Regions from separate parts of the Streptomyces sp. NBC_01508 genome, predicted to be linked through region 1. Evidence: riboswitches for the same ligand, from Rfam matches in the RefSeq annotation. Region 1 holds a riboswitch; the other holds the start of a gene.

Region 1 (5,583 bases):
ACGCGAACTGCGCACGGTCTCGGCCGAGTTGCCCGCCTACGCGGCGGCCGGCTGGCTCGCCGAGACCGAACCGCTCGCCCTGTCCTCGATGCGGGCGCGCTCGATGGCGCGCGAGATCGCGGGACGCACGTACGGCCCCGCGGCGGCCCGCACGGTCCGCGAGTACCAGGCGTTCGCGACGTCCCTGGCATTCCTGCGCCGGCGCGCGGGGCGCGGCACGGCGGGCCCCGACTACGTCGAGCGCGAGCAGGAGCTGCTGCACCACCTGTGGCAGCGCCGGGAGATGGCGTCGCCCGCGCTGGCGTACGCGGCGCGGGCGACGGGGCGGGTGTGGACGCCGCCGCCGTACATCGACTACGGCGGCTACAACCCGTACCGGAACTGAGTCCTGCTCCGGTACGGGTTCATCCTGCTTCGGTCCTGCTTCAGTCCTGCTTCGATCAGGGCGTGAGGCCCTTGCCCCGCAGCCAGCTCATCGGGTCGATCCCGCTGCCGCCCGCGGTGTGCACCTCAAGGTGCAGATGCGCGCCGGTGACGTTGCCGGTGGCTCCCACGCGTCCGATCGTCTCGCCGGTGGTGACCTTCTGGCCGACGCCGACGGTCATCGAGGACAGGTGGGCGTACCAGATCTCCGTACCGTCCTGAAGCTCCAGCACGATGCGGTAGCCGTACGACCCCGACCAGCCGGCCGACTTGACGGTCCCGCTGTGCACGGCCTTGGTCGGCGTGCCCGTGGGGGCGGCGAAGTCCAGGCCGGTGTGCTGCCCGGAGGACCACATGGAGCCGGCCTGGCCGTAGGTGGAGGTGAGCGTGTACGAGGAGGTGGGGAGCGAGAAACTGGCGGCCAGCTTTTCGAGGCGCTCCTTCTCGGCCTTGCGCTCCGCCGCTTCCTTGGCCTTGCGCTTCGCCTCGGCGGCCTTCTCCTCCGCGTCGGTCTGCTGCTTCTTGGCCTCGGCCGCGGCCTTCTCGGCGGCGGCCGTCTCGGCGCTCGCCTTCTGGGCGGCGTCGGCCTCGGCCTGCTGCTGCTCCGCCTGCTGGAGGATGCGGGCGCGCAGCGCCTCGCCGGAGTCGGTGGTGCCCTGCTGGGCGTCCGCGGCGGTGAGGCCCGCGGTGGTGAGCGGCGCGGGCGTCTCGTCGCTCTTCTTGTCGCCGTCGGACATGAAAGACCCGACGCCGGGAAGGGACTTGGCGTCGGGGAAACTGTCCGAGATCGCGTCGGGAAGTGATATCGAGACCGCGGGCTTGTCCTGCGCGGAGGCGATGCCTCCCGCGCCAACCGCGGCGATGACTCCCACTCCGAGGACCGTGGAGCTGCGGGCGAGAGCGTTGCGCTGTTTGGCGACACGGTGCTTGCCGCGTACGGGACGGATGGACTCCGCAGTGGGATTCCACTCCTCCCAGTCCCTGTTCGCCTCGCCGTCGGCGAGATCTGTGCCGGTGAACCGGCTGCCGGGGCCGAAATGGGCCGGGGCTGAGGCTTCGGGGGCAGGCCTGTTGGACGCCACTGGGGCGCTCTCCTTTCCTTCCTTCTCGCCTACCGGGTTAGCTGACGGGTTCGGAGCAGGAAGGTCTCCTACGAGCGTTCTTGACCACACGAGGCAGCAAGAGGCGCCCGATTCACCCCAATTGGTGGTTCCCCGGTTTCCTTGCGGAATTCGGCGCGTGCGCACGGTGCCGTCTCTTTCGACGGCTGGGACAACCGCGCTGCGTTATCGAACGTTAATAGACGACGGGGGCTTATTCCAAGCTGTTCCGGGTGATCGTTAGCGACAGCGGCCCGGACCAACCGGGACACAAGCAGGCGGAATCGGGCGAGTTGATCGCCCCTCGGAGGGTGTGCGATCACACACTCGAACTGACGGTGCGTCAAGTGTTATGCGGAGTGGTGTGCCCCAACTACGCAGCGTGGTAGGCGAGATGACACCACGACGGACGGGCGGTGGGACGGGACAACGGAACGGGACGGCAGTTGGACGCGTATCACGACAGGGCGGGACGGCGTCACGGCACGACGGGCATCGTCCGGCGCCGATCCGGCTGCCCCTCGGTGGGCCGTATGACGGCCAGCAGCGCCATGTCGTCCGTACTGCCGCCGCCGGTGTGCAGCCGTACGTCCCCGACGATCGCCTCCAGCATTTCGTCCGGGCCGGGGAAGATCCGGCCCGCCAGCCGTTCGCGCGGGTCGTAGAAGACGCCCTTCGTGTCGCGCGCCTCGGTGAGCCCGTCCGTGTAGAGCAGCAGCGTCGCCCCGGACCGGTAGGGAACCTCGTCCGCGCGGTCCGGCCACGCCCCCAGCTCGCCCATCCCGAGCGGCAGCGCCGGGTCGGCGGGCACCACGACCGTCAGCCCGCCGTCCGGGCCGAGCAGCAGCGGCTCCGGGTGCCCGCGGTTGACCACACGCACCATGCCTTCGGTATGCGGGATCTCCGCCAGTACGGCGGTGGTGAAGCCCTCGAACAGGTCGATGCCGGTACGCCGCGTGCCCTCACGCGCCAGCGCCCGCTCCAGCCGCTGCGCGACCCCTTCGAGCGAACTCTCCTGCTCGGCGGCCTCCCGGAAGGCACCGATGATGACGGCCACGGTCTCGACGGCGCCCATGCCCTTGCCGCGTACGTCGCCGACCACCAGCCGTACCCCGTACGCCGTGTCCTGGACGGCGAACAGGTCACCGCCGATGAACGCGCCCTCCTCCGCCGCCTCGTAGCGCGCGGCGACGTGCAGCCCGCCGATCCGGGCATCGGGCGTGGGCAGCACGGCGCGCTGGGCCGCCTCGGCGATGACCCGCGCCGACGCGAGCCGCTCACCGCTGCGGCGCACGACACCGTTGATGGCCAGCGCGAGGACGGAGACGGTGAAGACGGTCAGCCCGTCGCTGAGCGTTTCGATCTGGGCCGCCCCGTTGTACAGGTGCAGCCCGACGGCGGCGCTGGTCGCCAGGGCACCGATGACGAAGGTGCGCGCGAAGGAGAAGAACGGGGCGGCGACCAGGGGAGCGGCCGAGAAGAGCGGGGCGGAGGTGAAGGCCGTCGGGGTCGCCTCGTCCAGGATGACCGCCACCACGATGACCAGGCCGGGCAGGATCTCCAGGAACGGATGCGGCGCGCGGGCGGCGTGCCGGGCGCGCCGGCGCCTGGCCGTCCTCCGGCCACCGGAACCGAAGCCGGGGAAATGCTTGCCCGTGGCACGCCAGCCGTTCCACGTGGGGTCGTCCGGGGGAGTGTCGGCCTCGCGGAAGCCGGCGTCGGCCCGCCGGAAGGCGCGCCCGAACCCGCGCCCGAACCGGCGTTCGATCCTCTGCCCGATCCCCCGCCGGACGCCGTGACCGAGGCTGCGGAGCCCGGTGGGCCGACCGGGACGGCGGACAGCTCCCCGGTCGGGACGCTCGTCGCGCCCGCCGTCGCCGGTCCCGCCGTTGCCCGCCGTCCCGTCGTCCCCGCTGTCTCTCAGGTGCCCCACCGGTGGCCTCCTGCCCGGTCCGTCGACGGCTGCGGACGGTACCGCGCCCTTCCCAGGCTGGCCCCTTCCGCGCCGTGCGGCGACCCGCCGTCGACCGAGTGGGCTACCGCTGGGCCGGTGCGGCGACCGGGGCGGCATGGACACACCGGACATGCCCGGATGCACGCGGGCACGACGAAGGCCCGGATCCAGTGGATCCGGGCCTTCGTCTTCTACCAGTAGCGGGGACAGGATTTGAACCTGCGACCTCTGGGTTATGAGCCCAGCGAGCTACCGAGCTGCTCCACCCCGCGCCGTTGAATGCAACAGTACGCCATCCGGACCAAGATCATCTCCATTTACCCGGCCGGGCTCCCGATCGGCCTAAGCCGCCTCCACCACATCGGCGTGGACCGCCGCCGCCCACTCGACCAGCAGCCGCTGATACTCCTCCTGCTCGGCGGGGGACAGCGTCCGGCCCGCACGCGCCCACAGGGCACGGATCTGCGTGTTGACGACGGCGGCGGGACGCACGGACGCACTCGCGTCAGAGGAAGCTGACATGGAGTAAGGCTACGGCCAGCCACTGACAATCGGCAGAGCGTGTATCCCCAAGACCTCGTATAGCCACCGTCCGGAGCCCCGCAGCACCTACGCTTACACCGGTGATCGAAACCATCGTGTTCGACGTCGGCGAGACTCTCGTCCGCGACGACCGCTACTGGGCTTCCTGGGCCGATTGGCTCGGCATCCCCCGCCACACCATCTCCGCGCTGGTCGGCGCCGTCACCACCCAGGGCGGGGACAACGCCGACGCCCTGCGCCTCATCAAGCCGGGCATAGACGTCGGCGAGGCGTACCGGGCCAGAGAGGCCGCCGGCCGGGGCGAGCACCTGGACGAGTCCGACCTCTATCCCGACGTACGGCCCGCCCTGGCCGGTCTGCACCAGCTCGGCGTGCGCGTCATCATCGCCGGCAACGAGACCACCAAGGCCGGTGAGCTGCTCCGGGGCCTCGATCTGCCCGCCGATCTGGTCGTCACGTCCGGCGACTGGGGCGTCGCCAAGCCGTCGGCGGAGTTCTTCGCGCGTGTCGTGGAGGTGGCGGACACCACGCCGGAACGGATTCTGTACGTCGGCGACCACCCCATGCACGACCTGTTCCCCGCCCGGCGGGCCGGGCTGCGGACGGCGCATCTGCGCCGGGGGCACTGGGGCTATCTGTCGGCGGACGATCCGGACGTCGTCGCGGCGGCGGACTGGCGGATCGATTCGCTCACGCAGCTGACGCCGATCGTGGCGGAGCTGCGGCAGCCGGCCTGAGCGGGCGGGCCGAGTCGGGCCGGGCCGCCGGTCATTCGGAGCCGTACTCGTGCGGCAGCCCGCCCTGCCACTCGACCCAGGCGGCATCGTCGAGCAGTTCCCACGCGTCAGGCAGCCCGGCGAGCCGCAGGAATTCGATCAGGTGGTCGTCGTTGTGGGCGAGTCCCATGATCCGGCCGCGGACAGTGACCCGCCGGCCGCCCGTCCCGGACGGCCGGTGTACGACGATCGGTGCGTCACTCATACGGTCAAGAGTGCGACTCCCGGGGCCGGGGCGCAGCCCCGGGGTCCGGTCTTTGCCCGGAGAGCACCGCGAAATGGACCGTTTACCAGCCCTTCCATGCGCTTTGTCGCCGCCCGGATGCGGGATGCGACGGGCGCCCCGATGCTGGGGAAGGCAGCAACCCCACGAGGGAGGACGAGCCATGTCGATGCTCGACAAGCTCAAGGGCCTGGTCAAGGGCCACGAGGACACCGTGCGAAAAGGCGCCGACAAGGCGGGTGACGCCATCGACAAGAAGACCGGGAACAAGTACAAGAGCCAGGTCGACACGGCCCAGCAGAAGCTCGACGAACAGCTGGGTTCCGAGCAGCGGCCCACGCCGGGCGACAACCGCCCGCCGCAGAGCTGATCCGAGTCAGCGGCCCGCCGAGGGCTCCGACCGGTCCCCCGTTCCGGTCGGAGCCTTCGCGCGTCGTACGGCCCGGCTGCGACCGCACCCGCGACCGCGGCTACGGCTGCGGCTGCGGCTGGGCCGTGTCCGCGCCGACGTACTGCTCCGCGAACTCCCCCACCGGCTCGATCGGCGCGATGATGTCGATCAGC
Region 2 (5,583 bases), 3.0 Mb from region 1:
CGTCGCCGATTCCTTCGAATTTGTTCGACCACTTGTTGAGGGCGATCTCAAGATCGCCGAGCTTGCCGACGTCTCCCGGTATGAGAGCCTTCGGGTCCGTCGTCGACCCGAGCGTGCCTGCCATGTGTGCGGATTCCCCGTTCGTGTGTCCGTGCCTGTGACTGTGGCTTGTGGCCGGGACTGTGGCTGCGGCGGTGGCTGCGGCCAGGACTGCGGCTAGGTCAGTACCGTCTTGACGGACTTGACCGCGTCACGGATGGCCTTGTCCGTTTCCTCGTAGTTGCCGTTGGCCTTGTTCAGTCCATCGGCCAGGGTCGCCGCACAGTCGGCGAGGAACCCGGATCCCGACTCCCACGTCGCACAGAAAGTCACCAGTGCCGCCGCCGCGCCATCGTCCCCGAGCGACGTCGCCTGCCCGGCCGGGTCGCTCAGGTCCACCTTCTTGACCGGTTTGAGGACTTCAAGAATGTCCTTGGCGCCCTGCTTGAGGACTCCTGGGCCTACTCCAAGATCAGCCGTCACGGCAGCTCCCCCTACGTCCAACTCTGCCTGCTCACACGCGCATCGGCGCTGATCCCGCGCACGCTACCACCAGGCCGGAGAGTGACAGCGGGTGGTGTTCTCGTCGCGGGGACCGGCCCGTGGACCCGCCGGTGCCGACCGGCGGCCGTTCGCCGACGTACCACCCGGCCGACGAGGCGCCAGGCCGACTCCCTTCGATACCGGAACCACCCCCGAATCCTCACCCATCCTCAATGAGGCCGTCACAAAACGCCTCCGCCAACCGCCTTCGGACAGCCGCCCCACGACAACTGCCCCACGACGACCGCCTTCCGGCAGTTCTCACACAGACAGCCGGCGAGGCCACGTGTGTGGCCTCGCCGGCTGTCCGAGGAGGTGCGGCCCGAGAGCCGCGCGATGTGGGGATGTCGCCGATCAGTAGGGACCGTTGACGTTGTCGATGGAGCCGTAGCGGTCGGCCGCGTAGTTGCAGGCCGCCGTGATGTTGGCGACCGGGTCGTAGCTGTCGGTCGACGTGCCGGGCACGTGGTATGCCTCGAAGGTCGGGTCGATGACCTGGAGCAGGCCCTTCGACGGTATGCCGGCCGCGGCGTTGGAGTCCCAGTTGTTGATGGCCTGCGGGTTGCCCGCGGACTCGCGCATGATGTTGCGGTGGATGCCGTCGTACGAACCGGGGATGCCGTTCTGCGCCATGACGTCCAGCGCCTCCCGGATCCAGCCGTCGAGGTCGTTGGTGTACGACTTGGCGGCCGTCTGGACGGCTTCGGTGGTCTTGGCTGCCGACGCGTCCGCGGTCGAGGCGGTCGGGGCCGCCTTGGGCTTCCCCGAGAGCTTCAGCGTGAGGCCGGGGCGGATCAGCGACGGGTCGTCGCCGATGGCGTCGCGGTTGGTCTGGTACAGCGCCTTCCAGCCGCCGCTCACGGAACGGGCGTCCGCGATCTTGGCGAGTGATTCGCCCTCCGCGACGGTGTGGGTGACCGCCTTGACGGCGTTCACGGCCGACGGTGCGGTGACGGCCTGCCGCGGGGCGGGCGCGGCGCCCGCCGTGGTGGCGGTCACCAGAGGCAGGGCGAGTGCGGCACCGCCCGTGCCGGCCGCGATGAGGCGGCGGGCGAGCGGGCTGGTACGGGAACGGCGGTGCTTACCCTCTGCGGGCATGACGAGATCCTCTCCGTCGCCTACGAGGTGAGCTGTCGGGTTCGGGCGGGAGATGCCCGGCCGCGCTGTGGGCGCGGCTTCACCCCAAGCCGGTCCGGCAAATGCCGGATCGGCGGCTTACCTGGGTCCCCCGCTCCTGCCGTACGTGAATGGGTGAGTGCGGTTTCCGGACGGCGGCAGGATTCGGCGTTCCGCCCGGAATGAGGTGAACGTAAGCGAGAACGTCCGGGCGAAACAAGTCCTGAATTCACCGCACCCTGCCATTCGACAGACCGGGCGGAGATCAATTCGAATTCCCGCCCGGCGGTACACGCCTCAACTTTCCCTTCCCGCACGGGAGGTGGGCGGAGGCGGGGAAGCCGCGACCCACCGCGCTTGTGACACACATCACGGGAGAGCGGCGCAACCGTTCAACGACAACACCACCCAGAAAGGGACAACTTGGTTGCTGGATACGCATATCACCCACACCCGAAAAGCGGACAAATAAGTATTTTCCAGCCGTCGCGAATCACGGATGACCGATAACGAATTTATGACGGCGCGCCTTCCGTACGGCTCCCCTCATCGCGAGGATGCCGGAGCCGTTGTTGGACCTGTCGATCGACACGTTGTTGATCTCGACGTCCGGTACGTTGCCGCCACCGTTCTTGAACTGGATGCCGTCGTACGTCGAGTCGGAGATCTCGGTGTCCCTGATCCTCACCCCGATGATGTCCCGGCTCGCCGGGAAAATGGTGATCGCGCCGAACTCCTGGCCCTCGTCCCAGAAAGCGCCGCCCGTACGGTGCAGGGCGTTTCCGGGGAGCAGGGTCTCGCCCGAGAAAGGCAGCGGTTCGTGGTCGGTCGCCAGCATGATTCCCGGGTAGTTGGCGGTATCGGCGATCCAATTGTTGTGGACCTTGTTTCCGCAACCGCCAACCGCCGTATATCGCGACGCCGTTGGCCGCCAGGGCAGCCGGATCGTATTGTTGGTGAACGAGTTGTCATGCGCGATGTCCACCGCCGGATCCTTGACGTATCGATTGGCCCAGACGGCGGGCGAATCGTCACCCGTGGTACGGAAGGACGAGTTGTCGACCTTTGAATTGCGGGTGCCGTTGGTGAAGTTGATGCCGTCGGCGTATGTGTTGCGGATACGCATGCCCTGCGGGATCCAGACGCACGCGATGTCGCCGTTCTGGTCGGCGGTGACCGCCGCCTGGACGGCTTTGGTGTCGTCGTTGCCGTCGTCGGGGACCGCCCCGCACTCGGTGATCGAGGTGCACTCGGCGGGCCTGGCCGCCGGGGGTGCCACCTGCGTCACGCCCGGCGCGTCCGGGATCGAGTTGCGTACGACGATCGAGTTCGATGCGTTGGTCGAGGTGAACTCCACGCACTCCCCGGTGCTGTCCAGCCGCACCGATTTACGGCCGGAGGACTCGCTGGCGAAGTTGGTGTGCCCGAAGGCGCGTACGGCGTCGGCCTTGACCAGGGTGCCCTGGTAGCGGCCGGCCTCGGCCTCGTACCCGATGTACGGGGGGGGTCGCTCCACGCTCGGCCGCGGCGCGGGGCGGCGCGGACAGGATCGGGCCGGGCGGCGGGCGCTTCACGCGCCGGGCGCTCACGCGGGGCGCGAACCCTATCAACTGGCTGTTACCTCCATAGAGCCAAAATCGCCCGTTCTCCTGGACCTTTGCTCGCGAACACCCTCAGCATGATTACTGCGAGTAGTCATTCGCTCCGGGTGCGGCGCCGCCGTGCCACGTGCTCCATCCATCCCGAAAAGGACCTGTCCGGGCCCCATGAGAATTTCCCGCTCTCGCACCAGACTGTCCAACACCCTCGCGGCGTGCGCTGTCGTCAGCGCCCTCGCCGCCTCAACTCTCGTCGGTGCCGCTCCCGTTGTCGCTCACAGCGGAGAGGACCACCACGAGCACTCCACCAGAGCGGGCGTCGACCCCGCCGGGAAGCCGGCCGCCGACCCCGGCGCGAAGGACACATCGAAGGACAAGTCCAAAGACAAGAAGGACAAGAAGGACAAGACGGAGAGCAAGCCCGAGGTCGATCCCGCCGAGGTGGCGGTGCTCGGCCGGGAGCACGCCGAGGAGCACGCCACCACCCGCCAGGGCGCCGAAGACCTCGGGACGTATCCGCAGGCGACCCGCACCGCCCGGCTGAAGATGCTCACCGACACCCAGCGGAAGATCAACGGGGAGTACAAGGCGTCGGACTTCGGCGCCTTCAAGGAGTACTTCGACTCACCCGACTTCGGCGTCCACGTCGCCCAACTGCCCACCGGCAAGGTGCTCCTGTTCTCCTTCGAGCGGATCGAGACCGATCCCACGAAGGAGACGGCCCCCACCCAGGTCGTCGGCGCCGCCAACCGGGGCCGCGCCTACCTCTGGGACCCCGCGAAGGGCACCGGCGAAAGCGCATTCAAGAAGGTCACTCCGCCCGCCGTCACGATGCCCGACAGCACGGGCGTCTCCCGCCCCGCGCCGATCTTCTGCGCCGGACACGCCTTCCTGCCGAACGGGATGCTCGGCGTCTTCGGCGGCAATCTCGGCGGCAACGGCGGCTCGGGGGCCAAGCTGTCCTTCGTCTTCGACCCGTGGAGCGAGACCTGGGCGATGAACGAGGACATGTCCGTCGGCCGCTGGTATCCCAGCGTCGTCACCGGCGCCAACGGCCGGATGCTGATCATGTCCGGCCAGTCCGAGCTGGGTTGGGGCACGCCCACCCCGATCGTGGAGCGCTTCCCCGCGCTGAGCGACCCGGTGCCGTACCGCAAGACCGACCTCCCCCGGTTCCAGAGCGTCGACCGCTTCCGCGCGGACGCGCCGTACAAGCTCGACTACCCCCACCTGTTCAGCCTGCGGGACGGGAAGATCTACGGGCTCGGCCGCAGCCACGACCAGCAGTGGCTCTTCGACCCGGTCAAGGAGACCCGGAGCGACCTGGCGCCGCGGCCGGGCGCCGTCGACCGCAGTTACGGCTCCGCGGTCCCGCTCCCCGGCGGCTTCCGCGGCCCGGACTCCGTCCTGGTCCTCGGCGGCGACCGTACGGACCCGAACACCTACCAGCTCGCCGCGGGCAAGTGGAAGGCCAAGGAGGCGCGGGCCTTCGGCCGTACGCAGGACAACACGCTGCTGCTGCCCACCGGGAATCTGCTCACCGTCAACGGCTCCTACGACATCCGCGACTACGGCAACGGGCAGTACAACCCGAACGCGGACCTGAAGTACCGGCACACGGAGCTGCGTGACGAGAACGGTGACTGGCGTCTGGGCCCCGTCCAGCGCCTCCCGCGCGGGTACCACTCGAACGCCGTGGTGCTGCCCGACGGGCGCGTCATGGTCACCGGCGACGAGGCACAGCAGATCGCCAACGACCGGAACATCAAGGACGACATCGACGGCACCATCGAGATCTACGAGCCGTCGTACCTCCACAACGGCGCCCGTCCCACCCTCGGCTCCGCGCCGTCCGCTCCGCTCGCCTACGACCAGCGGTTCACCGTCTCCAGCTCCACCGCCGACGAGGTGAAGCGGGCCGTCCTGCTGGCGCCCACGACCGCCACCCACTCGGTCAACACCAGCCAGCGCCATCTGGAGTTGCGGATCAAGCGGCAGGGCAACGGCGAGCTGGACCTGCAGGCTCCGCCCAGTGCCGATGCCGCCCCGCCCGGCTGGTACATGCTCTTCCTCCTCAACGAGGAGGGTGTGCCCAGCATCGCCAAGTGGATCTCCCTGGAGCCGAACGAGGCCCGGTCATGACCTACGCGGCACAGCCTTCCAGGACCGACACCCCGCCCGGTGGCGGTGGGGCGGATCTGCCGCTGCGCAGGAGCCGGGAGATCCAGGGCGACATCATCGCCGGGGCCAAGAAGGACCATGTCCAGCTGCTCCTGCTGAAGTTCGA

What was found. A riboswitch is a leader RNA that binds a small molecule or an ion and turns the genes downstream of it on or off. The one in region 1 is predicted to bind cyclic di-AMP.
Region 2: it holds a riboswitch for cyclic di-AMP, as region 1 does, so the genes downstream of both, OG700_RS07020 (transglycosylase SLT domain-containing protein) here and OG700_RS21130 (M23 family metallopeptidase) in region 1, are expected to answer to the same signal.

The regions. Positions count from the first base shown of each region.
Region 1 is NZ_CP109419.1:4,549,934-4,555,516, reverse strand. It holds gene OG700_RS21135 (PrsW family intramembrane metalloprotease) at 1-385, shown strand, start outside; gene OG700_RS21130 (M23 family metallopeptidase) at 441-1,505, opposite strand; cyclic di-AMP (ydaO/yuaA leader) riboswitch at 1,517-1,671, opposite strand; gene OG700_RS21125 (PP2C family protein-serine/threonine phosphatase) at 2,002-3,087, opposite strand; tRNA gene OG700_RS21120 (tRNA-Met) at 3,676-3,749, opposite strand; gene OG700_RS21115 (hypothetical protein) at 3,820-3,999, opposite strand; gene OG700_RS21110 (HAD family hydrolase) at 4,104-4,757, shown strand; gene OG700_RS21105 (hypothetical protein) at 4,789-5,001, opposite strand; gene OG700_RS21100 (antitoxin) at 5,183-5,389, shown strand; gene OG700_RS21095 (VOC family protein) at 5,490-5,583, opposite strand, start outside.
Region 2 is NZ_CP109419.1:1,552,044-1,557,626, forward strand. It holds gene OG700_RS07010 (putative T7SS-secreted protein) at 1-124, opposite strand, end outside; gene OG700_RS07015 (hypothetical protein) at 217-522, opposite strand; gene OG700_RS07020 (transglycosylase SLT domain-containing protein) at 937-1,680, opposite strand; cyclic di-AMP (ydaO/yuaA leader) riboswitch at 1,685-1,846, opposite strand; partial or broken gene OG700_RS07025 (hypothetical protein) at 2,237-3,199, opposite strand; gene OG700_RS07030 (galactose oxidase-like domain-containing protein) at 3,465-5,438, shown strand; gene OG700_RS07035 (Dyp-type peroxidase) at 5,435-5,583, shown strand, end outside.